Regions from separate parts of the Brachybacterium sp. P6-10-X1 genome, predicted to be linked through region 3. Evidence: predicted binding sites of a transcription regulator. Region 3 holds the regulator's gene; each other region holds the start of a gene.
The links. The regulator HrcA, encoded in region 3, represses chaperone genes, less so after heat shock. The targets are predictions, from matches to a motif close to TTNGCACTCGNNNNNNNCGAGTGCNAA.

Region 1 (9,637 bases), 1.2 Mb from region 3:
CAGCAGAGCGCCTTCGCCGAGTCCGCGGCCCTGGACCTCAGTCCCGGCAGTCCTGGTGCCGAGCTCGCAGAGCACGCCTCGACGCTGACGAAGAAGGAGCGCAAGGCCGCTCGCAAGATCGAGCGCAAGGCCGCCTACCACGCGCTCGAGAAGCGGGTCCCGCCGCTGGCCGCGGGTGCCGCCGTCGTGATCGCGGGGATGCTCGTGTTCAAGGGGCTGAAGAACGTGGGGCTGGACGTCTCGATCGGCGGCGGAGTGCTGCTGCTGATCATGGTCGCGATGGGCGTGTGGATGGCGGTGACCGTGTTCGCCCGTGCCCTGAAGAAGCAGTCGATCTCCCGCGCCACCTTCATCATGTTCAGCTGGATGCAGGTGTTCACCGCCTCGGCCTTCGCCTTCAGCCATGGCGCCAACGACATCGCCAACGCCGTCGGCCCCTTCGCGGCCGTGCTGGACGTGCTCAGCACCGGGCAGATCTCCGAGGAGGCCGCCGTGCCCACCGCGGTGCTCGCGGCCTTCGGCATCGCCCTGGTCTCCGGGCTCTGGTTCGTCGGCCGACGGGTCATCGCGACCGTCGGCACCGGGTTGACCTCGATGCATCCGTCCTCGGGCTTCGCGGCGGAGCTCGCGGCCGCGGGTGTCGTGCTGCTGGCGTCCGTGCTGGGGCTGCCGGTCTCCTCCACCCACATCCTGATCGGCGCCGTGCTCGGAGTCGGGATCGTCAACCGCGCCGCGAACTGGAAGCTCATGCGGCCGATCTTCCTCGCCTGGATCATCACGCTGCCGGCGGCCGCGAGCATCGGGGCCGTCGTGGTGCTGGTGCTGCGCGCCGCCTTCTGATCCCGACGGCCCAGCGCCAGACGCCCACTGCCCGCGGACGGCCGCCGCCCGCAGAACGTCTCCGCCCCGGGGGTCACCAGCCCTCGGGGTCCCCGTCCTGCGGCGGCTCCTGTCCTCCGAGCACGCGGCGGATCCGGTCGAACTCGGCGCGGAAGGCCGCCTCGTCGTACTCGTACTCGGGCCGCCAGGGCATGCCGAGCCGGTCCGCGAGCTCATGATTGCTGCGGGCGATCCGGCGGCGCCGGTTCTCGGCCACCAGCTCGCGCCGCGGCGGAGCGGGGCGCAGCCCGGCCGCGGCCTGCAGCACCCGCAGGCCGTCGAAGGAGGCCGCGTCCCAGCCGACCTCCGGAACCACCCACTGCCGCAGCGTCTGCGCCCCGTCCCTGTCACGCCCACGCAGCCCGACCAGCGCCATGCTCCCCCGGTCCGGCTCCCCCACCGCGTGGTCGACGTCCGCCAGGCGTGCCCGGTCCGCGCTGCGCACTCCTTTGCGCAGCTCGAGCGTCTCAGCGGACTCGTCGAGGAGCACCACCCGGTGGGTCATCAGCAACGGCACGACCGCCCACAGCGCGAACAGCGCCCACAGCAGCAGGGCCCCGACCAGCAGCTGCATCGCCGCCGGCGCCAGCAGCTGCTCGAGCAGGGTGTCGTGGCCGTCCCGGAGCCGGGCGGCACGCCACTGCTGCAGGCCCGCCCCGGCGAACGGGGACAGCAGAACGGACACCAGCGGCAGCCCGATCAGCGCGCCCGGCCGGTACCGGGCGGGGATCGTCGGCCCGATGATCACGGCGCCGTCCCGCCTGCGCCGCGGCGCAGGCTCCGGGGCGGGGGCATCGGGGGGCTGCGGGGCGGTCACCGATCCAGAGTACGGGCCGGCGCCGGCGCTCATCGCGGGCCGCCCAGCGCCCGGGTGCTGAGGAATCGGTGCTCCGCCCCGGTGACGGGATCGGTGAGGGCCAAGGAGCGGGCGAGCAGCTGGAGCGGCATCGGCGGACACTCGACGGGCTGCGGGTAGAGGTCCTCGCCGAGGATCGGGACGCCCCGGGAGGAGAGCTGGAGGCGCAGCTGATGGGTGCGCCCGGTGCGGGGTCGCAGCCTCAGCACCAAGATGCCGTCCTCCTCCACCGTGATGACCTCGAGGGTCGTCACCGCGTTCGGCTCCCCTGCCAGGACCTGCGCGGTCAGCTGTCCGTGGTGCCTGCCCAGGCGGTCGCGCAGCACGACTCGCTCCCCCACCGTCGTGGGGATGCGCGCCCCTGCCCCGGGTCGCACACGGGCCTCGTACTCCTTCTCGACCTCCCCCCGGGCGAAGAGCTGCTGGTAGGCGGACCGTTCCTCGGGACGGATGCCGAAGGCGAGCACCCCCGCGGTGCGACGGTCCAGGCGGTGCAGCGGGACCAGGGTCTCGATGCCGGTGCTGCGGCGGAGACGGACCAGCGCGCTGGCCAGCACGTGCGCCCCGCGCGGCATGGTCGCCATGTCGTGGGGCTTGTCGAGCACCAGCAGGTGCTCGTCGCGATGGAGGACGTCCAGGTCGACCTCGGGCACGTGCTCGGGGCGCAGCTCCCGATGGAACCACAGCTCGTGGCCGGGGCCGACGGGCTCGTCGGCCGTCCATGGGCGGCCCTCGGCGTCGACGATCTCCCCGCGGGCGAAGCGCTCGCGCAGCGGGATCGCGGCAGGGTCGGCGAGCGCGGGGAACCGCTCCCGCAGCGCGGCGAGGGCGCCGGCCGTCGCCGCTGCGGGCGGCACTGCCCAGCGCACCGGGTCCAGCCCCTCCCGCTGCGGCAGCGGGGCGGGGCGCCGCCGAGCCCGACGCCGGGCGGCGCGGCCCGGCCTCGCCCCCGACGTGCTCACAGCCCCCACACGGCGAAGGTCAGCACGTTGTGGAAGACGTAGAACGCCGCCAGCAGGAGCAGCAGCAGATTGGCGTGGCGGTCCACGAAGCTCAGCGCCTGCGGTGCCTGGGCGCGCAGATCGGCCGTGGTGATCGCGTCGATGTGGTCGATCCGCACGCCGGCCTCCCGAGCACGATGCAGCGTCATGTCCTGCGCGCGCGGCCCGAAGAAGCGGCTGGAGACCGCGAGCATCCGATGCCCGCCGGGATCCAGCAGGTAGACGCCGTCGTACGCGGTCGCCGGGGCGTCCAGCATCTCCGCGGGCGTCGCGCCGCGGTCGATGTCCCGCACGGCGATCACCCGACCCACCTCGTCCCACCCGGCCTTGCGGGTGCGCCGGGCGAGGCTGCGCAGCTCGAACCCGTGCTCGTCGATCTGCAGCCACGCGGTCAGGACCCGCAGGCACACGAGGGAGGAGACCACGGCCACGAGCACCCAGAGCAGGAACGGCGCGGTGAACACGGCATCGTGCAGCAGGGCCGGGTGCTTCCACAGGCGCTGGCCGACGAAGCTGATGATCACCAGGAACTCGAGCACCACGACGAACACCACGCCCGCCGCCAGGGTGCCGAGCACGACTCCGGCCGGCGGGCCGAAGGTCCGGGTGGGCCGGTCGTCATGATCCGGGGACCGCATGGTATCGGGGCTGCTGATCACCACTGCTCCTCCGACCATCGGCACTCAGGGACCTGCCCATCCTAAGCCGCGGTGAGGACAACCCGGACGGCTTCGCCGCAGGTCGGTCCCCGTGTCGTGCATCCGGGAAGATCTGTGCCGCCCGCACCGCCGTCCGCATCGCCGCTGACACCGTCGGGCTCAGTCGGAGATGCCGAGGGGGACGTTGCCGAGAGTGCTCGGGGTGAGCACGCTGGCTCCGCCCACCTCCGCGGCGTAGCTGAGGTACTGGATGTGGTTCTCGTAGCGGTCCAGGACGTCGTCGATGATCTGCTGACGGGTCAGCCCGCTCACGTCGTACCCCTCCGCCCCGGTCTGGGTGAACACGTCCAGGCGCTGGTACGTCGTGCGTTCCTGGGCGACCCTCGCGCCGAAGGTCGGCACCGGCGTCTCGACCGGGGCGACGCGGTACATGAAGTCCCGCTCGGCGCCCATGTGGATGATCAGCGTGTTGATCGAGATGCTGGTCCCTTCGTCGGTGACCGACATCGTCTCCGCCGGGTAGCCCTGCTCGACGAACTCGCGGGAGACGTCCTCGAGGGCCGGGGCGACGGTCTCCTGCGAGAACTGCGCGACGGCGCGTGTGGACGGATAGGAGCGCAGGTTCGCCAGGCGCTGGCGCCACGACTTCTCCGGGGCGAATCCGCCGTGGGCGGCGACGTCGGCCCGACGCAGCACGCGTCCCTCCTGCTCCGCACGCTCCATCCGCAGCGCCTTGGAGAAGCTCGCCATCACCAGGTATGCGACGACCGTGACCGGCAGACCGAAGATCAACGTCGCGTACTCCATCGTGGTCACGCCGCCGGCGGTGAGCATGGCGATGGTCAGCAGGGCCGTCAGCAACGCCCAGAAGATGCGCAGCCACTTCGGCCCGTCCTGGCCGGGGTCCGGGATCGTCGAGGAGAAGTTGCTCATCACCAGCGCACCGGAGTTTGCACTGGTCAGGTAGAACAGCAGTCCGGAGAGCGTGGCCAGGCCGATGAGGAACGGCGCCCCGGGGAACATCTCCAGCAGCGCGTACCAGCCCTGCTCGGGGCTGTCGATCGCGAGCTGGGCGAAGGCGCGGCCGGCCGGGGTGTCCTCGAGGACGACGGCCAGGGCGCTGTTGCCGAACACGGTGACCACCAGCAGATCGCACAGCACCGGGGCGGTGATTGCGGCGAGCACGAACTCGCGCAGGGTGCGGCCGCGGGAGATGCGCGCCAGGAACATGCCGACGAAAGGCCCCCAGGCGAGCCAGAACGCCCAGAAGAAGAGGGTGGCGCCGGCCATCCAGTCGGCGCCGCCCGGCTCGTAGGCCATGGTCGCCAGGGTGCGCTCGGGCAGCGTCGCCACGAAACGGCCGATGTTCTCGACGATGGCGTTGAGCAGGAAGGAGGAATGCCCGGTGATCACGATGTACGCCAGCATCGCCCCGGCGCTGTAGAGGTTCAGCTCCGAGATCAGTCGGATGCCCTTGTCGACCCCCGAGGTGCAGGCGGCGACGGTCATCACAACCGCGACGAGGACCAGGGCGATCTGCAGGCCCAGACCCTGCGGCAGGCCGAACAGCCAGGAGAAGCCGACGTTGAGCAGCACCACCCCGATGCCCATCGACGTGGCGACCCCGAACACGGTGCCCACCAGGGCGAAGATGTCGATGACATCGCCCATGGTGCCCCGCACGCGCTTGCCCAGCAGCGGGTACAGGGCCGCGCGGATGGACAGCGGCATCCCCCAGCGGTAGGCGAAGTAGCCCATCGCCATGCCGAGCAGCGCGTACATCGACCAGCCGGCCACGCCGTAGTGGAACATCGTCCACACCACGGAGTCCTGCAGCGCCGCGGCGGACTCCGGGGCCGCGTCCGGCGGGGTCAGGTAGTGCGAGATCGGCCCGGTGACCGAGTAGAACAGCATGTCGATGCCGACGCCGGCCGCGAACAGCATCGCCAACCAGGTCATGAACTTGTACTCGGGGCGGGCGTGGTCCGGCCCCAGGCGCACCCTGCCCCCGACGGAGAACGCCACCCAGAGCACGAAGAGGATCACGATGGTCACGGTGAGGACGTAGAACCAGCCGAGGTCCTCGGCGATCCAGGTGACGACCTCCAGCATCGTGCTGGCCGCGGTGTCCGGGGCCAGGATCGTCCACAGCGAGAAGGCCAGGATGATCGCGGAGGAGGTCAGGAACACGACCCAGTTCACGCGCGGCCCTCGGGCGCCGCCCACCTCGGCGGGCCCCTTCTGGAGATCCTCCCGGCTGACCGGGGATCGTCGGGATTCCCGCTCCTCGCGCTCATCCCGGCGCGTCTGCGCGCCGAGCTTCCCCCGAGCGATCTCGGCGGCCTCGCGCTCGCCGGCCTCGCGTTCACCGGCCTCGCGTTCACCGGCCTCGCGCTCGCTGCCACCGCGGGCAGGGAGGGTCTCCTCCGTGCTCGGATGCTCCTGGGACGAGTGCGACGTGCGGTGCTCTCTCACGCAATTCCTCCGATTCGGGTCGACAGCTCGGGGGATACCGGATGAGCGCACACGACCTCGGGCCCGAAGGGCGGCCTGAAAGGATCCGGGTGATGTGAGAGGCGTCGTCGTCCCACCGGTACCCGGCTCCATCACCGCAGGGTCACAGCCGACGCAAAACCAGCAGGGAGCACCCTGACAAGGATCACGACGCTGTGGCCTGGAGGGTCAATCACTTCCCGAGCCTTGCCGTGCGGCCGTCGGCCTCTTCCGTCTCGAGCGTTCTCGCCCCGAGCACCACACCGCTCGCTCGAGCGCGGAGCCCCTGCCTGGTGCCCGATGCCTCCGGACGCAGTGATGCCCCGCCGGGCGGACCCGGCGGGGCATCACAGGTGCGAGGTGATCCTGAGCGACCTCAACGGTCGGCTCGGGAGCGGATCACTCGGTGATCAGATGATCAGTCCTCGTCATCCTTCTTCTCGATCACGAGGGTCTCGGTGGTCAGGACCATCCCGGCGATCGACGCCGCGTTGCGCAGCGCGGACCGGGTGACCTTGACCGGATCGATGATGCCGGCCGCGGCGAGGTCGACGTACTCGCCGGTCGCGGCGTCCAGGCCGGTGCCGACCGGGGACTGCTTGACCTTCTCGACGACCACGTAGCCCTCGTCGCCGGCGTTCTCGGCGATCCAGCGCAGCGGCTCGACGACCGCCCTGGCCACGGCGCGCACGCCCACGGCCTCGTCACCGGTCAGACCGAGGTCGCCGTCGAGCACGGAGGACGCCTGGACGATGGCGCTGCCGCCACCGGCCACGATGCCCTCCTCGATGGCCGCACGAGTCGCGGAGACCGCGTCCTCGATGCGCATCTTCTTCTCCTTGAGCTCCACCTCGGTGTGAGCCCCGACCTTGATCACGGACACGCCGCCGGCCAGCTTCGCGAGGCGCTCCTGGAGCTTCTCACGATCCCAGTCGGACTCGGTGTTCTCGATCTCGCCACGGATCTGCGCGACGCGATCTGCCACGGCCTGATCGTCACCGGCGCCGCCCACGATGGTGGTGGAGTCCTTGGTGGCGACGACGCGCCCGGCATGGCCGAGCACCTCGGGACCGACGGTCTTCAGATCCAGGCCGAGGTCCGCGGTGACGACCTGGGCACCGGTGAGCACCGCGATGTCCTGCAGCATCGCCTTGCGGCGATCGCCGAACGCGGGAGCCTTCACGGCCGCGCCCTTGAAGGCGCCGCGGATCTTGTTGACGACCAGCGTGGACAGTGCCTCGCCGTCGATGTCCTCGGCGATCACGAACAGCGGCTTGCCGCCCTCGACGACCTTCTCCAGCAGCGGCAGGATGTCGGCCACGGCCGAGATCTTGCCCTGGTGCAGCAGCACCTGGGCGTCCTCGAGCACGACCTCCTGACGGTCCGCGTCGGTGACGAAGTGCGGGGAGATGTAGCCCTTGTCGAACTGCATGCCCTCGGTGAAGTCCAGCTCCATCGCCGTGGTGGAGGACTCCTCCACGGTGATGACGCCGTCCTTGCCGACCTTGTCGAACGCCTCGGCGAGCAGCTCGCCGATCTCGCGGTCCTGGCTGGAGACGGACGCCACGGAGGCGATCTGCTCCTTGCCGTCGACCGGATGGGCGATCTGGCCGAGCTTCTCGGACAGAGCCTGGACGGCCTGCTCGATGCCGCGCTTCAGCGCCGCCGGAGCAGCACCGGAGGTGACGTTGCGCAGGCCTTCGTGGACGAGGGCCTGGGCGAGGATGGTGGCGGTGGTGGTGCCGTCGCCGGCCACGTCGTTGGTCTTGGTCGCGACCTCCTTCGTGAGCTGGGCACCGAGGTCCTCGTAGGGATCCTCGAGCTCGACCTCACGGGCGATGGTCACGCCGTCGTTGGTGATGGTGGGGGCGCCCCACTTCTTGTCGAGGACGACGTTGCGGCCCTTCGGGCCCAGCGTCACCTTGACGGTGTTCGCGAGCTTGTCGACACCGCGCTCGAGCGCGCGGCGTGCATCCTCGTCGTAGATGATCTCCTTGGCCATGTGCTCAGGCCTCGATGATCGCGAGGATGTCGCGGGCGCCCAGGACGAGGTAGTCCTCGTTGCCGTACTTCAGCTCGGTGCCGCCGTACTTGGAGAAGACGACCTTGTCGCCGAGCTTGACGTCCATGGGGATGCGATCGCCCTTGTCGTCGAAGCGGCCGGCGCCGACGGCGACGACCTCGCCCTCCTGGGGCTTCTCCTTCGCGGTGTCCGGGATGACCAGGCCGGAGGCCGTGGTCTGCTCGGCCTCGAGCGGCTTGACGACGACGCGATCCTCGAGGGGCTTGATGGAGACCGACATGCGGCTCACTCCTTCATGAAGAGATGACTCTGTGTGAGTTCGGGGTCCAGGGATCCCGGTCCCGATCGTCGTCGCGGTGCCGATCGAGGAGGATCCCTCCGCGGCAGCTTCTGGCACTCTCGGCCGTCGACTGCCAACGAGGACAACTCTAGGACCGCTCTGGCACTCGTGCAAGGTGAGTGCTAAACCCGTGGCCTCTCAGCGGTGCCACCGCCCCAGGAACACAGCACGTCCCGCACCATCCGTCACCCGGTTCCGACCCCGGATCGACGCCACTGCCCCGACGGCGGCACCTCCACCGAGGTCACCCCGGAGCCGATCGGCCAACGCTGTGCAGCGATCCCACCCGAGCCCCCGACCCCACGAAGCCATCAGGGGACGCTCGTCGGACGCACGTTCTGCGCAGCAGGTCACATACTTATTGTGAGTCTGGCAACCAGATCAGCCCCGCAGGCTTCGCCGGCCTGCGCGTCGCGATAGAACTGGTGGTGCCCGCCGCGCCGGAGCACCTGCGATCCAGGGCCCGCGCGTCCACGCCCGACCGAACCGAAGGGGACCGACACATGGCCATCTTCCGCACCCTCCATTCCGCTCTGGGCCGATTCTCGGACCGCCGGCAGAGCCACGACATCGAACGAGCGCAGGCGACCCGTCGCGCGCGCCTCGGCGCCGAGAACACCGCGATGCTGAAGGCTCGTCGCATCCAGGGACCCATCGGCTTCGTCCGCTGATCGAGCCTGCCCGGCACCATCGCCCGGAGCCCCCGCGAGATCTCTCGACGGGGGCTCGCTCATGTCGGGCCGTGCTCACGACCGACGACGCGGCGTCAGCGCGCCCCGCAGCGTGTCAGCGCCCCGCGGCCTGCACGATCGCCGCGACCTGCTCCGGCCCGACGTCGTAGACCGGGACGTCCTGGTCCCCGAGGGTGTCCCCGGCATGGGGAAGCACGGACGTGATCACCCGCGGCGCCCCTGCGCCGAGCTCCACCAGCGAGATGCCCGACAGCGCCAGGGACTGCTCCCGCTCCCCCGCCGTCACGGGATCGACGACGTTCGTGACCCCGGGGACGACGTGGACCGGGACGCCGGCGATCTGTCCCGTCATCTCGTGGTGGTAATGGCCCGAGAGCACCACCTGCACATCGGAGCCCTCGAGCACGGCGGCGAGCTCGTCGAGCCCGTCGAGCTCGAGGGCCCCCAGCAGCGGGGTGGCGGCGGCCAGCGGCGGATGGTGGAGGGCCAGGACGGAGCCGGACGCGGACGGCTCGGCGAGGACCTCGCGCAGCCAGAGGAGCTGCTCCGGGTCCAGATGCCCGTACCCGGCGCCGGGAACGCTCGTATCGAGCACGACGACCCGCCACCCGTCCGGCAGGGGGACCACGCGGTCCTGGACGGTGGTGCCGCGGTCACCGAGGGCGATGGTCTCCCCGTAGACGGCGGAGTCGTC
Region 2 (9,637 bases), 1.3 Mb from region 3:
CGCCTGGGAGTTCATCGCGCGTGAGGGACGCGGGATGGAGCTGGTGACCCTGGCCCCGGTGGCCGTGATGGGACCGGTGCTGGGGGCGAAGGTCTCCGGCGGGAACCGCATCATCCAGCGCAGCCTCGACGGCGCCATGGCGGCGTATCCGAACCTGTACATACCGATCGTGGACGTGCGCGACGTGGCGGCGGCGCACGTCGCCGCGCTCGATGCCCCTGCTGCCGCCGGCCGTCGCATCCTGATCTCCTCCGGGCAGGATGCGCTCGCGATGATGAGAATCGGGCAGATCCTGCGTGACGCCCTCGGTGAGGCGGCCGCGAACATCCCCACCCGGACCCTTCCCGACGACGTGGTGCGACAGGCCGCCCGGACGGATGCGTCGCAGCGGGTCGCCGCCCATGACCTGGGAGTGGTCAAACGAGTCAGCACCACGCGCCTGCATGAGGTGCTGGGCATCCGGCCGCGCCCGTCCCGTGACGCCATCGTCGCGGCGGGCCGCAGTCTGCTCGAACGCGGGCCGGTCACCGGGTGAACGTGGCGCTCAGAACGTCTCGTAGGTCGACCGGTTCACCATGAACCCGTGCCCGGTCATGACGTTCCAGCAGGTCATGCCGTCGAAACGGCTGGTGCACGCCATGTCTCCGTGCTTCGCGCTGCGATCGTACTCAAGGGTCGTCGCCTCGTCGTCGCGGGAGGACTGCCCGCAGTCGAGCTGGGGTTCCTCCCCGGCCACGGTGATGGTGAACGGGCCGTCGTCGCAGTCCTCGAGGTCTGCCTCGGAGTAGTCGCGCTCGACCAGGGAGCAGGAGACCGAGTCCTCCTCGAGGGTGCAGGAGATGTTCCCGGTGGGCGACTGCAGCGTCGTCAGTTCCGTCGCGTCATCGGGAGCGGGGGAGACGGGGTCGGGCTCCGTCGTCGGAGGCTCCTCCGGGGTCGTCTCCTCCTCCGTGGTCTCCGCCGCCGTGGTGGAACTGTCGCGCTGGTACGTCTCGTCGTCCCCGCCGAACCAGGCACGGCCGACGAGAGAGGCGACCACTAGCAGGATGATCACGAGGATCAGGCACCCGCCGCAGGCGAACCAGATGCGCCGGCGGGAGCGTCCGGTGTCGTCGGAGCCGCCGTCGCCGGTGGGCGCAGGTGCGGCCGGAGGATGCCCGGCAGGAGGCTGGGTGCCGGATGGCTGCGCGCCAGGAGGCTGCGCGCCAGGGGCAGAGGCGGAGTAGCCATAGGCGCCCGCAGCGCCGACGCCACCGGATGCGACCGCCCCGTCGTCGACCGATCCGGTCGCGGGGGCGTCCGCGCCCGGGCCGCCGGGGCCCCCGTCGGCAGCAGCAGGACCGGCACCACCCGCAGCGGCGGCGCCACCTGCAGCGGCGGCTCCTGCAGCGGCGGCTCCTCCCGCTGCGGCTCCGCTCGCCGCCGGGCCGAGCGGCACCACCGAGGCGTCCTGGGAGACGCGGACGCCGGTGGTCCCGCCGGGTGCCGACGCACCGGACCCGCCCGCGGAAGACGGCGGAGCGGATGCCGGAGACGTGCCCCAGAGCGCCTCGTCCGGGAAATCGCCCCAGACCGAGGCCTCCTCGGGCTCCGCCGGTGCGCTCGGCGGTGCGGACTCCATGGACGGTGCCGACGGCGGCACGACGGCCGGTGCGTCAGCGGTGTCGTCGGAGCGGTCCGGGGTGCCCGACTCCCCGGGAACGCTCTCGACGGAGGTGTCCTCGGCGTCGCCCGGCAGATCGATCGGGTCCATCGCAGCGGTGGCGGGCCCGCCGTCCACGTCCCCACCGGAGGCGTCCTCCTCGGGCTCCTCAGCGGCGGTGTGCTCGTCGTAGGCCGACTTGGCCCAGGGGTTCGTGGCGAGGATCCACTGCCGCGCCACGTCGGGGCACGACGGGTTCAGCACGATCAGCCTCTGGAGCTGGGGATGCTTCTCCGTGAGTTCGAGCAGGCGCTCCGGCGTCGTGCTCGGATCGCGTGCTTCCTCTGCCGCTGATCGTGGCTCGGCCACAGGCTTCTCCCTCGGTGTCGACACGGGCTCTCGGGCGCGCCCAGGACCTCGCCGCAGCCGTACGAGGCGTGCCGCGGACCCCGAGAGTCTGACACCACGGCTCGCGACGGTCCACTCCCGGGGCCGGCCGGGAGGGGCCTCGGTGGGGGTGGGCGCGGTCGCAGCGACGATCACACCCGCCCGCGTGACCAGCGCGGCAATCGTGTTCCGGGACCGGGCGGCAGAGCCGGGACGTGACGTCGGCTACCCCGTCATCGGCCCGCCGTCCGGGGGCAGCGAGCGCACCTCCCGCCAGGAGTAGCCGTGCGGTCCGGGCACGACGGTCGATGATCGTCGATGATCGGGCGGCACGGCGCCGGACGTGGCGCCACCCGGGTACGCGCCTACCATGGACATCAGCTCGGCGGACGACGACGCCTGTCGTCCGCAGCGCCGAGGGGCCAGGAGGGGACATGGGTCAGCCGGATCGAGGACAGCCGGATCACGGGCAGCAGGATCACGGGCAGCAGGGACGGGGGCAGGACTCGCAGGGGCAGTTCGCCCAGGGACCGTTCGCGCCAGGGCCCGGTGCGTCGGGCGCGGGCGGCGGGCCGGGCCCGGCCGGTGCACAGATGGCTCCTCCGGCTCCGCGGCGCTCGCGCCCCGGGATCTGGATCGCGCTGGGCTGCGCGGTGCTGCTGATCCTGCTGCTGCTGATCGCCGTGACCGTCGGCGTCGTCCACCTGCTGACCCGAGACGGCGGGGAGGACGGGGCGACGGCGCCCGAGACGGTGCAGGTCTCGCAGGAGTACTTCTCCCTGCGATACCCGGCGGAGTGGTTCGAGGGGGAGATCAGCGAGGACAGCGCGAGCTCCGGCATGGTCCTCGACCTCCGCGACGAGCAGGTCGAGGGCGAGGAGGTCGCGACCAACTCCCTGGTCGTGTACGTGTTCGACGCGACGCTGCACGCGAAGTCCGAGTGTGAGAGGCAGGCGATCTGGATCGGGTACCTCTGGGACGAGGTCGGTGATCCGACGACGATCGACCCCATCACCCTGGACGGGAAGGAGCTGCCCTCGCACCGCGCCCTGGGCACCCACGACGACCGGGAGGCGGTCTCCGAGATGTACTGCGCCGACGTGGGCGATCAGGTGCTGCAGATCCTGGTGGAGACCCATGGCGCCGCGGAGGTGTCCCCGGAGATCCGGGCGATCCTGGACAGCTGGCGGTGGTCCGACGCCGCGTGAGGCGGAGTGCCTCGCCGACGGCCGCCGGCCCTGGCGCGCCTCGCCGCGGACCCGTCGGCCGCGGAGCGCGCCGGGTCAGTCGGGGATCCGCCAGTCGATGCCGACGGCGCCCTGCTGCTCCAGCAGCGCGTTGGCGCCGGAGAACGGACGGGAGCCGAAGAAGCCGCGGGAGGCGGACAGCGGGCTCGGATGCGGGCTCGCCAGGTGCGGGACCTGCCCGAGCATCGGGATCAAGGACTGTGCATCGCGCCCCCACAGGATCGCCACCAGCGGGCCGCCCCGCTCGACCAGGGCGCGGATCGCGAGCTCGGTGATCTCCTCCCACCCCCGTCGGCGGTGGGAGGCCGGGGCGCCGGGCGCGACGGTCAGCACCCGGTTCAGCAGCAGCACCCCTTGGTCCTGCCAGGCGGTGAGATCGCCATGGGTGGCACGGGGGATCCCCAGGTCGGTCTCGAGCTCGGTGTAGATGTTCGTCAGCGACCGTGGCAGCGGGCGCACGTCACGGTCCACAGCGAAGGAGAGCCCGATCGGGTGGCCGGGGGTGGGGTACGGGTCCTGGCCGACGATGAGCACGCGCACGTCCTCCAGGGGGCGGGTGAACGCCGCCAGCACCCGATCCCCGTCGGGGAGGTACCCGCGGCCGGACCCGGCCTCGGTGCGGAGGAACTCTCCCAGCGTGTGGATCCGCTCCTCCGCGGGAGCGAGGGCCCGGGCCCAGTCGGCACTGATGATCTCGGTCAGGGGCTTCGGCATGTGAGCAGTCTTCCATCGTCGGCCGGGCGGCGGCGAGCCGTCCCGGGTGGACGCGACGGACCACGTAACCTGCCGGCATGCCCCTCCGATCCGCCGGCCGCACCCCGGACTCCCCGCCTCCTGGGGCGCCGGACGGATCGACGCCGCACGAGGACGGGCGATCGACCGATACCCCCGCCGGGCCGGTGCAGAACGACGACGGGGCCGGATCCGTCGACACTCCGGCGACGATGTCCGATACGTCACTGCCGGGGCCGCAGGGCGCGCTCTCGGAGCGGGACCGGCAGATCCTCGCGCTCGAGTCCCGCACCTTCCGCTACGTCGGCGCCAAGGAGCGTGCGATCCGCGAGGAGATCGGGATCTCCAAGGTGGCCTATTACGTGCGTCTGAACGCTCTGCTCGACGAGCCGGCGGCGCTGCGCGCGGCGCCCTCGGTGGTCCACCGCCTGCGCGGCCGACGCACCTCCGAGCACGGCCCCGCCTCCGCAGACGGGTCGGGTCAGGTCGCCTGACAGGCCCGACCGTCCCACCCGACAGACCCGATCCCGGGGCGTGTGCTCCGACGCCGCACCGGGTGGAGCAGGTTTAATGGGGCCGTGGCTGATTCCCAGTATCCCTACCCGCCGGACCGTTTCGACGACGAGGCCGACGCCGTGTCCTTCCACGGCGCCCACCGTGCCGAGGAGCCGTTCTGGCGTCAGAACCTGCTCTACATCGTCATCATCGGCGCCGCGCTGGTGATGCTGATCGTGCTCCTCTTCGTCATCGGGGGCATGGGCGGCGGCGGCGACGAGCGTGCCGAGGACCCGACCACCCCGGCGGCGTCGGAGACCAGCTCCGCGCCCGCGGAGGAGACCACCGAGGAGGAGCCGCCTCCGGAGGCCGACAAGTCGGTTCCGGTCCTGGTGGTCAACGCCGGCGGCATGAATGGCCTGGCGGGGACCTGGCGGGACACCCTCGAGGGGGACGGCTGGGAGGACGTCAGCGTCAGCACGGCTGACAACCAGCAGCAGGAGCCCGTCGTGTTCTACCGGGACGACGAGGACCAGGAGACCGCGCAGGCTCTCGCCGCCGAGGTGGGCGCCGGGGAGGCGCGCCAGAGCGACGAGTACGACGCCCGCATCACCTTCGTGGCCGTCGAGATGCCCGACGAGGGCGGCGGCGACGAGGGCGACGGCGGCCAGGGGGACGACGGCGGCGAGGGCTGATCCGCCCCGCTCCGCGCAGCATCGGACGCGCGCCGACCTCTCCTCCCGGGAGGCGGCGCGCGTCCTGCGTCCTCGGCCCTCAGCGGAACCCGTGATCCACCCCCGGCGGAGTTAGCACTCTCCGCCTCCGAGTGCTTATGATGATCTGGCACTCGATGATCGAGAGTGACAGCGCCGTACGGCGAGGCCGCACTCGGGCGTCGTGAGCCTGATCGGTCGACAGGCAGCTTGCCGGCCGGCCACGAACATTCCGGCCCCGTGAGGGATCCGGCGCCGTGGGACATGAACACGGCGTGGGGTTCCGTCCGTCGCGGGCACAGGGTCGGGTGGACACCACACCACACGGGAGAGATTCCACAATGGCCAAGCTCATCTCTTACGACGAGGAGGCCCGGCGCGGCCTCGAGCGGGGTATGAACCAGCTCGCGGACGCCGTCAAGGTCACCCTCGGTCCCAAGGGCCGCAACGTCGTGCTCGAGAAGTCCTGGGGCGCCCCCACCATCACGAACGACGGCGTGTCGATCGCCAAGGAGATCGAACTCGACGATCCCTACGAGAAGATCGGCGCCGAGCTCGTCAAGGAGGTCGCCAAGAAGACGGACGACATCGCGGGCGACGGCACCACCACCGCCACCGTCCTCGCCCAGGCCCTGGTCAAGGAGGGACTGCGCAACGTCGTCGCCGGCGCCAACCCGATCGCGCTCAAGCGCGGCATCGACCAGGCCGTGGCCGCGGTCTCCGAGACCCTGCTGAAGCAGGCCAAGGAGATCGAGACCAAGGAGCAGATCGCCCACACCGCCGGCATCTCGGCGGCCGACCCGGCCATCGGCGAGCTCATCGCCGAGGCGCTCGACAAGGTCGGCAAGGAAGGCGTGATCACGGTCGAGGAGTCCAACACCATGGGCCTCGAGCTGGAGCTCACGGAAGGCATGCGGTTCGACAAGGGCTACATCTCGCCGTACTTCGTCACCGACGCCGAGCGCCAGGAGACCGTTCTCGAGGATCCCTACATCCTCCTGCTGTCCTCCAAGGTCTCCTCGGTCAAGGACCTGCTGCCGCTGCTGGAGAAGGTCATCCAGGCCGGCAAGCCGCTGGCGATCCTCGCCGAGGACGTCGAGGGCGAGGCCCTCGCGGTGCTCGTCGTCAACAAGCTCAAGGGTTCCTTCAAGTCCGTGGCCGTCAAGGCTCCCGGCTTCGGCGACCGCCGCAAGGCGATGCTGGAGGACATGGCGATCCTCACCGGTGGCCAGGTCATCGCCGAGGAGGTCGGCCTCAAGCTGGAGACCGCTGGTCTCGAGCAGTTGGGCCAGGCTCGCAAGATCGTCGTGACCAAGGACGAGACCACCATCGTCGAGGGCACCGGTGACGCCGAGCGCATCGCCGGCCGCGTCTCGCAGATCCGCAACGAGATCGAGAACTCGGACTCGGACTACGACCGCGAGAAGCTCCAGGAGCGTCTGGCGAAGCTGGCCGGCGGCGTGGCCGTCATCAAGGCCGGTGCCGCCACCGAGGTCGAGCTCAAGGAGCGCAAGCACCGCATCGAGGATGCCGTGCGCAACGCCAAGGCCGCCGTGGACGAGGGCGTCGTCGCCGGTGGCGGCGTCTCGCTGCTGCAGGCGGGCAAGGACACCTTCGACTCGCTCACCCTGGTCGATGACGAGGCGACCGGCGCGAGCATCGTCAAGGTCGCCATCGAGGCCCCGCTCAAGCAGATCGCGGTCAACGCCGGTCTCGAGGGCGGCGTCGTGGCCGAGAAGGTCAAGTCCCTGCCCGTGGGCCAGGGCCTGAACGCGGCCACCGGTGCGTACGAGGATCTCCTCGCCGCCGGCATCATCGACCCGGTCAAGGTCACCCGCTCCGCGCTGCAGAACGCGGCGTCCATCGCGGGCCTGTTCCTGACCACCGAGGCCGTCGTGGCCGACAAGCCGGAGCCCGCCCCCGCGGGCGGCGGCGGCGACGACATGGGCGGCATGGGCGGCATGGGAGGTATGGGCGGCATGATGTGATCGTCTGATCACCAGCCGCTCCTCCCGGAGCGCCCGGGCCCCGATCCTCCCCGGAGGGTCGGGGCCCGTCGTCGTCCGGAACAGGGGCTCGGCGGCCCAGAGGGTCCTGATCGACGACACCGGCCCGCGGACGGTCGGGATCCGGCTCGGTGGACGGAGGCCCTGAACGGACCGACCCTTCGGGGATCAGACGAGGAAGATCGGGATCGCACCGGGATTGTGGGCGTGCACGATGGCGAGGAAGACGACGACGTCGAAGAGCAGATGCACGATCAGCACGTACAGCAGCGAACCGGTCCTGGTGAAGAGCCAGCCCTGGAGCAGCGCGAACGGAGCGGTGAGCAGCGGGCCCCATTCCTGGTAGCCGAGCTCCCAGAGGAACGAGACGAAGATGATCGCCTGCAGCACGTTCGCCGTCCACAGGCCGACGTGTCGGCGCAGCAGGGCGAAGCAGGTGCAGATGAAGAACAACTCGTCCCACGTGCCCACGAAGCTCACCCCCACGAAGAACCGCGCCAGCTCGCTGCCCCCGGTGATGTGCGGCCAGTTCTCGTACGCGCCGGAGGTGATGAAGTAGAACGGCAGGATCAGCCATCCCAGCACCGGGACGGCGACGATGTACCCCTTCTCCAGGCGGGTCCAGGGCTGTCCGGTGAGCCAGGGGAACCGGATCGCCCGGCGGCGGTGGACGACGCGGTCCACCAGGAGCGGCACCGCCACGGCGAGCAGCAGCACCGTGCCGATCGTGACGAATCGGTCCCAGTCCACGTCCGCCCTCACGGAGGTCGTCGAGAGGATCGCGATGCCGATGCCGATCAGGGCCAGGTCTTTCGCCAGCTCGCGCGAGATGAGAAAGGCGCCGATCAGGCTGACCACGAGCAGCGCGTGTCCCCATCCGGAGAGCTGCAGCCCGAACAGCCCGACCGCGGACAGCGACACTCCTGCAGCCGGAAGCATCCCGATCCCCGGGGTGTCGGGGGGCTCATGCACGGGGACGTCAGCGAGGGGCCGGGGTGCCATGGGGACCAGCATGCCAGCTGACGGGGCGCAGCCTTCCCGTTCGGCGGCGGCCCGGCGACTGCCCGCCGCCGCCCCGGATCGTCGCCGACCAGGGGCAACCCTTGGCAAGCCGAGGCGTCGGGACGGGGCCCCGACTACGCTCCCCGGGAACATCCGAGCAGTGTGCCGACCGCGGAGTGCGGTCGGCCGCTCTGTGTTACGAGGAGGTAACTCGTGGCTTCATCCCCACTGCGCGGCCCGCGCAGCGGACGCCGAGCGAGCCGGCGCGACCTGCTGGTGGGTCTGCCGGCCCTGGGGCTCGGCGCCCTCGCCCTCGGCGGCTGCGCGCAGGCCGGGGCGACGACGGACGTGGAGAACGTCCTGTCGATCTCGCTGAACCAGACCGAGTCCCACCCCAGCTTCACGGCGCTGTCCTTCTTCGGCGAGCAGCTGGCCGAGGCGACCGAGGGACGGTGGGGCGCCCGCGTGTACGCCAACGAATCCCTCGGTGCCCAGCAGGAGGTCGTCCAGCTGGTCTCGGACGGTGCCGTGGACATGGCCGTCATCTCCAGCACCCAGGTCGAGAACCTGTCGATGGACTTCCGTCCGCTGAACCTGCCCGGCGCCTTCGAGAGCATCGATCACCAACAGGCCGTGCTGGGCGATGAGTCGATCGTCGGCGATCTGTTCTCCTCCCTCGAGCCGAGCCACCGCCTGCGTGTCCTGGGCGGATTCACCCAGGGCTCGCGTCACGTCTACACCGATCGGGGACCGGTCGAGGGCCCGGAGGACCTCGCGGGACTGAAGATCCGGGTCCAGGAGTCGGACGTGTTCATGGCGCTCATGCGGGCGCTGGGCGGCTCGCCCACGCCGATGGCCTACGGCGAGGTGTACACCGCACTCCAGTCAGGCGTGCTCAACGGTGCGGAGAACAACGAGGTCAGCTACGTGACCCAGCGCCACTACGAGGTCGCTCCGTACTTCACGCTCACCAATCACCTGGTGGGGCTCGACTACGTGATGGCCAACGTCGACCGCGTCGAGGAGATGGACGAGGCCGATCAGCAGGCCTACGCCGAGACCTTCGCCGCCGCCCAGGAGGAGTTCGTGCGGCTCTGGATCGAGGAGACCGACGCCAGCACCCAGCAGATGCTGGACGCGGGCGTCGAGATCAATGACCCGGGCCCCGACGCCTTCGGTCCGGCCATCGAGGAGGTCGGCCGCACATTCCTGGAGACCGCCGAGGACGAGGAGATGTACCAGGCGGTCCAGGCGGTCGCCGAGAGCATGGGGGAGGACGGCGCATGAGCGCGCTGCGATCACGCGGTGTCGAGGTGCTGAGATGGATCAGCATCGGGTTGTTCGCGGTGCTGGTGGCCGTGGTCGTCTGGCAGGTGTTCGCCCGCCAGGTGCTGTCCGCGCCGAGCGCCTGGT
Region 3 (9,637 bases):
GGACCTCAGCGCGATCGTCGGCGTCTTCACGCCGATCGCTCTGCTCACCGCAGCGCTGGTCGGCGGTCTGTACGCGCTGGTCAGCCGTCTCGCCCTGCGCCGCCCGGCGGGCCAGACGGCGAGCGGCGCCATGGCCTCCTCGTATGTCAATGCCGGCAACATCGGGGTGCCGATCGCGATCTACGCGGTGGGCGGCACCGATCCGGTGGTGGCCGTGCTGCTGGCCCAGCTTCTGGTGATCGCCCCGGTCTACCTCACGATCTTCGCCTGGTGCAGCCGGGGTCCGGAGTCCGCACCGGCGACGGTCCCGACCTGGCGGAGCATCGCGTCGACCGTCGCGAACCCGGTCACCGTCGCCACCGCGGCCGCCGTGGCCCTGTCCGTCTCCGGGATCACCCTGCCGACGGTGCTGTGGACGCCGGTCGAGATGCTCGGTCACGCCTCGATCCCGCTGCTGCTGCTCGTGTTCGGGATGAGCCTGATCGGGAAGCGACCGCTGGGCGACCGGGAGATGATCGGTGACGTCCTGCTCGCCGCGGCCATGAAGCTCGCCGTGATGCCCGTTCTCGCGTGGGCCGTCGCGAGATTCCTGTTCGGCCTCGAGGCCACTGAGCTGTTCGCGGTCACGGTGATGGCGGCCCTGCCCACCGCCCAGAACGTCTTCCTGTTCGCGAGCCAGTTCCGCCTGCGGTCCTCCCTCGTGCGGGACGTGCTGCTGCTCAGCTCCCTGCTCGGCCTGCCCGCCGTGCTGATCGTCGCCCTCGCGCTGGGGTGACGCCGGCGCGGCCGGTGTGTGGTTGCTCCGCCCCGTGTGACGTCGGTCCGTCGGCCGCGGCGGGCTGGGAGAGTCACCGGCCCTCGTGAGACGATGTGGCGATGCCCCGCGCGCCCGTGCGGCGGACCCAGCGAGGAGAGGACGTAGCCGGTGACCCCGAGGATCGCGGCCGAGGAGGCCCGGGACATCCTTCCCGCGTCGACACCCCAGGAACGGCTGCGCAACTTCTGCATCATCGCGCACATCGACCACGGCAAGTCCACGCTCGCCGACCGGATGCTGCAGATCACCGGGATCGTCGACGAGCGCGCCATGCGCTCCCAGTACCTCGACCGCATGGACATCGAGCGCGAGCGCGGCATCACCGTGAAGTCCCAGGCCGTCCGGATGCCGTGGCAGGTCGACGGCACGAACTACGCCCTGAACATGATCGACACCCCCGGCCACGTGGACTTCACGTATGAGGTCTCCCGCTCCCTCGCCGCCTGCGAGGGTGCGATCCTCCTGGTCGACGCCGCCCAGGGCATCGAGGCACAGACGCTCGCGAACCTGTACCTCGCCATGGAGCACGACCTCACCATCATCCCGGTGCTGAACAAGATCGATCTGCCCGGCGCGGAGCCGGAGCGGTACGCCGCCGAGATCGGGCAGCTGGTGGGCGTGGACCCCGACGACGTCCTGCGCGTCTCCGGCAAGACCGGCCTCGGCGTCGAGGACCTGCTGGATCACGTGGTCGACACCGTGCCGGAGCCCGAGGGCGAGCCGGACGCCCCGTGCCGCGCGATGATCTTCGACTCCGTGTACGACACCTACCGCGGCGTGGTCACCTACATCCGTGTCGTCGACGGATTCCTGAAGTCCCGCGACCGCATCGACATGATGTCCACCGGGGCGCACCACGAGCTGCTCGAGATCGGGGTCAGCTCCCCGGAGCCGCATCCCACCCCGGGCATCGGGCCCGGCGAGGTCGGCTACCTGATCACCGGCGTGAAGGACGTCCGCCAGTCCAAGGTCGGCGACACCATCACCACGTCGGTGCGCGGCGCCGAGGAACCGCTGCCGGGGTACTCGGAGCCCAAGCCGATGGTGTTCTCCGGTCTGTTCCCGATCGACGGCTCCGAGTACCCGATCCTGCGGGACGCCCTCGACAAGCTCAAGCTCAACGACGCCGCCCTGAACTACGAGCCGGAGACCTCCACGGCGCTCGGCTTCGGGTTCCGCGTGGGCTTCCTGGGCCTGCTGCACCTGGAGATCATCCGCGAGCGCCTCGAGCGCGAGTTCAACCTCTCCTTGATCTCCACCGCACCCAGCGTGGTCTACCAGGTCACCATGGAGGACGGCACCGAGGTCGAGGTCATGAACCCCTCCGATTTCCCCGAGGGGAAGGTCGACTCGATCACCGAGCCGCTCGCCTCCGCCACCATCCTGGTGCCCAGCGAGTTCATCGGCGCCGTCATGGAGCTGTGCCAGTCCAAGCGCGGTGATCTCGGCGGCATGGACTATCTCAGCGAGGACCGCGTCGAGCTGCGGTACACCTTGCCGCTGGCGGAGATCGTCTTCGACTTCTTCGACCAGCTGAAGTCCCGCACCCGCGGCTACGCCTCGCTGGACTACGACGTCTCCGGCACCCAGGTCGCGGATCTCGTCAAGGTGGACATGCTCCTGCAGGGCGAGCCGGTCGACGCCTTCAGCGCGATCGTCCACCGCGACAAGGCCTACGGCTACGGCGTCGAGATGGCCGGGAAGCTGAAGAAGCTCATCCCCCGCCAGCAGTTCGAGGTGCCGATCCAGGCCGCCATCGGGGCCCGCATCATCGCCCGCGAGAACATCCGTGCGATGCGCAAGGACGTGCTGTCGAAGTGCTACGGCGGCGACATCTCGCGCAAGCGCAAGCTGCTGGAGAAGCAGAAGGAGGGCAAGAAGCGGATGAAGAACATCGGCTCCGTCGAGGTGCCGCAGGAAGCCTTCATCGCCGCGCTGTCCTCCGACGAGGGCGATATGCCCAAGGATTCCAAGAAGAAGTGATGAGCGCACCTGCTCCGCTGAGCGTCCGGATCGATCAGTCCACAGGCGGGACGATCGCCGCGGTCTGCACCGTCTCCCAGCTGTTCCCGGTCGCCGCCAGCGGCCTGATGAGCGGGATCGACAAGCGTCCCGTCGACGGGCCCGTCCGCCTGCTCACCCACGGGGTGCTCGGCGATGTCCAGGGTGACCGCGAGAACCACGGCGGCGTGTTCAAGGCCGTCTACGCCTTCTCCCGCGAGACCCGGCTGGCGCACGCCCGGGAGAGGGAGCTGGACCTGCCCGACGGATCCTTCGGCGAGAACCTCGTGACCTGTGGGCAGGACACCGACGAGACGGTGATCGGGGAGCGCTGGCGGATCGGCGGTGCCGAGATCGAGGCGACCACACCGCGCAACCCCTGCGGCACGTTCGCAGCCTGGATCGGGGACCCCCGCTGGGGCCGCCGCTTCACCGGTGCCGGCCGCGCCGGTGCCTACTTCCGCGTGCTGGTGCCGGGGGAGACGCGCGCCGGGGACGGGATCGAGGTGCTCTCCCGTCCCGGCCACGGCGTCACCATCGGCGATGCCTTCCGGGGCCTTGACGCCCGGCAGGCACGGGCCCTGCTGGGCTGGGCCCGAGAGACCGGGACGGTGCTGTACGACTCCCTGGCCCGCGTCGCCGAGACCGCTCTGCGCCGGGCGGGCGAGAGCACGGACTTCCCCGAGCACCTGCGCTCGAGCGGGCGCGGCCTCGGACCGGGGACGGGCCGGTGAGGGCGGGGTCCGCGGACGAGCGACCCCGCGACCTCTCCGTCTACATCCACGTCCCGTTCTGCGCCGTGCGCTGCGGGTACTGCGACTTCAACACGTACACCGCGACCGAGCTGGGCGGCGGCGGGTCCCAGGCGGAGTACCCCGCCAACGCACGGGCCGAGATGGACCTGACCCTTGCCGCCGATCGCGCCGCCGGCTACGACTACGAGCGGGTCTCGACCGTCTTCTTCGGCGGCGGCACACCCACCCTGCTGCCGGCCGACGACCTGGTCTCGATGCTCGACCATCTGCGCACGGTGATTCCGCTGGCCCAGGACGCCGAGATCACCACCGAGGCGAATCCGGATTCCGTCACCCGCGCGTCCCTGTCCCGCCTCGCCGCGGGCGGGATCACGCGGGTCTCCTTCGGCATGCAGTCCGCCGTTCCGTCCGTGCTGGCCACCCTGGATCGCACCCACGACCCCGAGCGGGTCCCGCAGGCGGTCGCCTGGGCACGCGAGGCCGGTCTCGACGTGAGCCTGGATCTGATCTACGGCACACCGGGGGAGACCGTCGCCGATGTCGAGACCTCCGTGAAGGCTGCGCTGGCCTGCGGGGTCGACCACATGTCGGCCTACTCCCTGATCATCGAGGGGAACACGGCGATGGCCCGTCAGCTGCGCCGGGGCGAGCTCGAGGCACCGGACCCCGACGACATGGCGGACAAGTACGAGCTGATCGACGATCTCGCCGCGGCCGACGGCCTCAGCTGGTACGAGGTCTCGAACTGGGCCCGCACCGAACCGCAGCGCTCCCGCCACAACCTCGCCTACTGGCGCGGCGGGGACTGGTGGGGGATCGGGCCCGGCGCGCACCGTCACCGTGACGGTCTGCGCTCCTGGAACGTGAAGCACCCCAGTCGTTATGCGCGGATGCTCGCGAGCGGCGAGATGCCCGTGGCGGACTCCGAGCAGGTCGCCGACCAGGACCGCCAGGTGGAGCGGATCATGCTCGAGCTGCGGCTCGCCGACGGGCTCCCCGTCGGAACAGTTCCCGAGCGGACCCGCGGCATGCTCGAGGTCCACCGCGAGCGCGGGCATCTGGATGCCGAGGCCCTCGCCGACGGGCGTGCGGTGCTGACCCGACCAGGCCGGCTGCTGGCCGACGCGGTGATCCGCGACCTCGTGCCCTGACCGGCGCCGATCGTGCCCTGACCGGCGCGGCGCACGCCCGGGTCTCGTCAGTCCCGGGTGGCGCGGTCCACAAATGGGGCGATGACCAAGCCCACCTCGATCGACGAGCACCTCGCGAGCCTCGATGGACGCGCGGCCTCCCGGCTGCGTGAGCTGCGAGCTCTGATCCACGAGGCCGCGCCCGAGGTCACCGAAGCCCTCACGTGGGGAAACCCGGCGTTCCTCCATCCCAGCGGCATGATCCTGGTGATCGTGGGGACCTACGCCGCCCATGCGAATCTCGCCGTCACGCCGAGCACCCGGGAGGCCTTCGCCGCCGAGCTCACGGAGTTCGGGACCGGCAAGGGCACGGTGAAGCTGCCTGACGACCAGCCGGTGCCCACGGATCTGCTGCGGCGGATGGTCGCCTATCGCCTGGCGGAGTACGAGCAGCGCGGCGTGACCTGGATGTAGCGGCCGACGACGGCGAAGCGCCCCCGGAGACCGAGGCGGTCTCCGGGGGCGCCGGGGCATGGCCCGCAGGCCGTGGACATCAGCGGAACAGGCGCAGGTTTGCCGGGTAGTTCCACCACTCGCCCTGGTAGGCCTTGATGGCACCGATGATCGCGAAGATCGCCTGGACCACCGTCGGCACGAACATGAGCCCGAAGAGCACGGCCCCGATGCCGAGAGTGAGGATCGTGATGATCGTGAACAGCACGCCCATCGCGAGGGAGACGACCAGCGCGGCGATGGTGCCGTTCAGCGCCTCGGCGGCGTTGTAGCGCACGAAGCGGTGACGGTCCTTGAACACCACGAACAGCACGATCTGGGCGATGAGGCCGCCGATGAACGGGATGACGAACTGCAGCAGCGCGGCCAGATGCACCACGAGCGCCCAGGTCTTCGCGTCGGAGTCATTCATCCCCTGCCCGGACAGCGGGCCGTCGTAGATGCCCTTGAAACCGGGCGGGGGAGTGTTCAGGTCGACAGCGCCGGGAGCGGCGTACCCCTCGGGCCCGCCGCCGTAGGAACCCTGCGGGCCGTACGTGCCCTGGGGGCCGTACGTGCCCTGCGGACCGGGCGCCCCCGGCGCGTCGTACGCGTCCTGGGGGTCGTCGATGCCCAGCGGGTCGTCGGTGCCCTGCGAGTCGCCGGTCGTGCCGGGTCCGGCCTGCTGACCCGGTTGACCGGGCGCTGCGTAGGGGCTCTGCGGGCCGGCCTGGCCCTGGGCGCCCGGGGTCCCGCCGGCGGGGGTGCCGTGGGGATCCTGACCGGCCGACGGGGAGGGGGCGGAGGTGCCTTCGGCCGCGGGGCCCGGCCGCATGCTGTCGTCGTAGGCGTAGGGATCGTGCGGGTGCAGCGCCGGATCAGAGGTCGGGCTGCCCAGCTCATGCTCCGGGACGTCGTGCTGCGCGCCGTCGCCCTGCGGCGCGGCGGCGTCCTGGGGCGCAGCGGTCCAGCCCGGGCTCTGCTGCTCGGGGGCGGCGCTGCCGGGCTCGGTACCGTACGGGTCGTGCGGGTGCGGAGTCTGGCTCATGGTTCCTTCTTCGAACGGGCCGGCCGGGAGGGCCGACGTCGGACTGACTCCCTCAGCCTAACCAGCGCGGTCCCCGTCGTCTCCGGGGCGGGCCGCCATGTCGGATGGGGGATGGCCCCCAGGCCCTGCTCGTCAGGAGGGATCGACCGTCACGAAGTCGATGAGCTCCTCGATGCGCCCCGACAGCGAGGGCTCGACGTCGGCGTAGGAGCGGACGGTCGACAGGATCCGCTGCCAGCCGATGCCGATGTCGGCCGTGTCCTCGTGCGGCCAGCCCAGCGCTGCGAGGGAGCCGACCTTGATGTCGGTCCCCTTGGGGATGTGCGGCCACTCCCGCAGCCCCACGCGGGCCGGGCGCACCGCCTGCCAGACGTCGACGTAGGGGTGGCCGAGCACCTCGACGTTCCCGCGGGCGCCGGGCAGCTTCATCACCTCGGCCGCGATCCGGGACTCCTTCGACCCGGGCACCAGGTGGTCCACCAGGATGCCGAGGCGTCGACCGGCCGACGGGCCGAAGGCCTGGACGCGCTCGACGAGGTTGTCCGCGCCCTCGAGCTGCTCGACCACGATCCCCTCGATACGCAGGTCGTGCCCCCACACCTTCTGCACCAGCTCGGCGTCGTGCGTGCCCTCGACCCAGATCCTCGAGGCGCGGGCGGTGCGGGCCCTCGCCCCCTCGACGAAGACCGAGCCGCTCGCGGAGCGCTTGCGCGCCGGGGCCTGCGCACGAGGGGCCGGCCGCGTGAGCAGCACCGGCTTCCCGTCGATCATGAAGCCCGGGCCGAGCGGGAAGGTGCGGCGCGCGCTGCGGCCGTCCTCGAGCTCGACGACGTGTTCGCCGGCGATCTTCTCCACACGGGTGATGGCGCCGGTGAATCCGGTGGAGGCCTCCTCGACGACGAGGTCGCGCCGGGCGGGGACCTCGCGGGCGACGGGGCGACGACGATGATGGGCGGGCGGACCGGAGGACAGCACGTCAGGGCCGTACCGGTCGGGGAAGCGATCGGATGCTGCAGGCACGCGCGACACCTTACCCCCGTGGCGAACGCCTCCCCGCGCGCATCGCCGGGGGCGCGTAGGATTGGCACTCGGCACGGGCAGGTGCCAGATCTGGTCCTCGCGACGCTGGTCACGCCCGTCGGCCCCCGATGACAGGAACGCACGGAACGCAGAACGCACGGCATGCAGGAGGTGAGGCACACGGACGCCCGGAAGCTGCAGATCCTCGGCGCGATCGTCGAGGACTACGTCTCCACCCGTGAGCCCGTCGGCTCCAAGTCCCTGCTGGATCGTCACGAGCTCGGGGTCTCCGCCGCCACGGTGCGCAACGACATGTCGCTGCTCGAGGAGGAGGGGCTGATCCATCAGCCCCACACCTCCGCCGGTCGTGTGCCCACCGACAAGGGGTACCGCGCCTTCGTCGACCACGTCGCGACCGTCAAGCCGCTGTCGGCCCCCGAGCGCAGCGCGATCCGCACCCTGTTGGAGGACTCCGGTGACGTCGAGGAGCTCCTCGGCCGCACCGTGCGCCTGATGGCGCAGCTCACCCAGCAGGTCGCGATGGTGCAGTACCCGGCCCGACGCCAGGCGCGCGTCCGCCACGTCGAGCTGGTCAAGGTCGCCGATTCGCTGCTCCTGGTCGTGCTGATCACGGAGTCCGGTCGGGTCGACCAGCGCACGGTCCCGGTGCTCGCGGCTCGGCCCGCCGAGTCCTACCTCGACCTGCGCGACCAGCTCAATCGGGCCCTCTCCGGCCGAGAGGTCACCGACCTCGCCGTGCCCCTGGCCGACCTGCTCGAGACGCTCCCGGCGGCGGAGCGCCCCTCGGCCCGGGAAGTGACCGATGCGCTCGTGTCCCTGGCGGCGACGCGGGCGGAGGATCGGATCGTGCTGGCCGGGACCGCCAACATCGCCCGCTCCGCCGAGGACTTCGCGCGCGACGTGGAGCCTCTGCTGGACGTGCTCGAGGAGCAGCTGGTGCTGATGCGCCTGTTCACCGAGATGCACGCCTCGCCGGGAGCGGTCGAGGTGCGGATCGGGTCCGAGCTGCACGATCGCGCCCTGCATCAGGCCGCGCTCGTCGGCGCGGGATATGGTGCAGGATCGCATCTGGCGATCCTCGGCCCCAGCCGTATGGACTACGTCGCCGGCATCTCGACCGTCCAGGCCATCGCCCGCTACGTGTCCCGCTACCTCGAATGACCTCCCGGCGCGCGGATGCGTGTCGACCTGCCAGCCCCACCGCCCGGTGCCTGCTGCCGCACGCCGCGGCCCGGCCACCCCGACTCCCCGGTAAGGAATCCTCACCGTGAACGACGACTACTACGAGCTCCTCGGCGTCTCCCGCGACGCCTCCACCGAGGAGATCAAGAAGGCGTACCGGAAGCTCGCCCGGACGCTGCACCCCGATGTGAACCCCGACCCGGAGGCGGCGGAGAAGTTCAAGAAGGTCTCCCAGGCCTACGAGACCCTCTCCCACTCCGACAAGCGCCGCCAGTACGACATGGGCGGCGGCCCGGGCATGGGCGGCGGTGGCGGCTTCGGGGGCTTCGGCGGAGGCGCCGGCTTCGACGTCAACGACATCTTCGACATGTTCGCCGGCGCCGCCGGGATGCGTGGGGGACGCGGCCAGGGCCCGGTGCCCCGCCAGCGCCGCGGCGGCGACGTGCTGCGACGGGTGAAGATCGACCTGCGCGACGTGGTCTTCGGCACCGAGGAGGAGGTCACTTTCCGGACCGCCGAACAGTGCGAGCGCTGCGACGGCTCCTGCTGCGAGCCGGGCACCAGCCCCACCCGCTGCACCGCCTGCAACGGCTCCGGCCACGTCCAGCGCGTCGCCCAGTCGCTGCTGGGCCAGATGGTGACCATGGCCCCGTGCCCCACCTGCGAGGGTCACGGCGACGTCATCGAGAGCCCCTGCACCGGCTGCTCCGGGCACGGCCGCACCCCGGCCGAGCGCACCGTCACCGTGAAGGTCCCCTCCGGGGTCGAGAACGGCACCCGCATCCAGCTGCGCGGCCAGGGCGAGGTCGGCGAGGCCGGCGGCCCCTCCGGCGACCTGTTCATCGAGCTCGCGGTCACCGACCATGAGATGTTCGACCGCGACGGCGAGGACCTCGTGACCACGATGTCGGTCCCGATGACCTCCGCCGCCCTCGGCGCGACGATCCCGCTGGAGACCTTCGACGGCAACCAGGACATCGACGTCAGGCCCGGCGCCCAGCCCGGCGACGAGATCACCCTCAAGGGCCTCGGCGTGACCCCGCTGCGCCGAGAGCGGCGCGGCGACATCCGCGTCGTCCTCGACATCGACGTGCCCACCACGCTCAGCGAGCAGGAGCGTGAGCTGCTCGAGCAGTTCGCCGCGCTGCGCGGGGACGAGACCACCCGCCGC

Region 1: a site for HrcA is predicted at 8,351-8,377, ahead of groES (co-chaperone GroES). Genes of this name have one in related genera too.
Region 2: a site for HrcA is predicted at 5,344-5,370, ahead of groL (chaperonin GroEL). Genes of this name have one in related genera too.

Annotation. Positions count from the first base shown of each region.
Region 1 is NZ_CP017297.1:4,110,613-4,120,249, reverse strand. Features, by position in the region: gene BH708_RS18310 (inorganic phosphate transporter) at 1-840, shown strand, start outside; gene BH708_RS18305 (hypothetical protein) at 914-1,696, opposite strand; gene BH708_RS18300 (pseudouridine synthase) at 1,726-2,697, opposite strand; gene BH708_RS18295 (hypothetical protein) at 2,694-3,395, opposite strand; gene betT (choline BCCT transporter BetT) at 3,555-5,729, opposite strand; gene groL (chaperonin GroEL) at 6,307-7,890, opposite strand; gene groES (co-chaperone GroES) at 7,895-8,191, opposite strand; gene BH708_RS19935 (hypothetical protein) at 8,755-8,922, shown strand; gene BH708_RS18275 (metallophosphoesterase) at 9,038-9,637, opposite strand, start outside.
Region 2 is NZ_CP017297.1:4,001,626-4,011,262, forward strand. Features, by position in the region: gene BH708_RS17800 (NAD-dependent epimerase/dehydratase family protein) at 1-535, shown strand, start outside; gene BH708_RS17805 (hypothetical protein) at 545-2,011, opposite strand; gene BH708_RS17810 (hypothetical protein) at 2,623-3,237, shown strand; gene BH708_RS17815 (uracil-DNA glycosylase) at 3,313-3,990, opposite strand; gene BH708_RS20465 (DUF3263 domain-containing protein) at 4,068-4,502, shown strand; gene BH708_RS17825 (LytR C-terminal domain-containing protein) at 4,587-5,198, shown strand; gene groL (chaperonin GroEL) at 5,558-7,204, shown strand; gene BH708_RS17835 (CPBP family intramembrane glutamic endopeptidase) at 7,391-8,224, opposite strand; gene BH708_RS17840 (TRAP transporter substrate-binding protein) at 8,438-9,511, shown strand; gene BH708_RS17845 (TRAP transporter small permease) at 9,508-9,637, shown strand, end outside.
Region 3 is NZ_CP017297.1:928,292-937,928, reverse strand. Features, by position in the region: gene BH708_RS04290 (AEC family transporter) at 1-775, shown strand, start outside; gene lepA (translation elongation factor 4) at 926-2,800, shown strand; gene BH708_RS04280 (MOSC domain-containing protein) at 2,800-3,552, shown strand; gene hemW (radical SAM family heme chaperone HemW) at 3,549-4,724, shown strand; gene BH708_RS04270 (iron chaperone) at 4,806-5,177, shown strand; gene BH708_RS04265 (DUF4870 domain-containing protein) at 5,257-6,243, opposite strand; gene BH708_RS04260 (DUF3097 family protein) at 6,376-7,272, opposite strand; gene hrcA (heat-inducible transcriptional repressor HrcA) at 7,435-8,445, shown strand; gene dnaJ (molecular chaperone DnaJ) at 8,552-9,637, shown strand, end outside.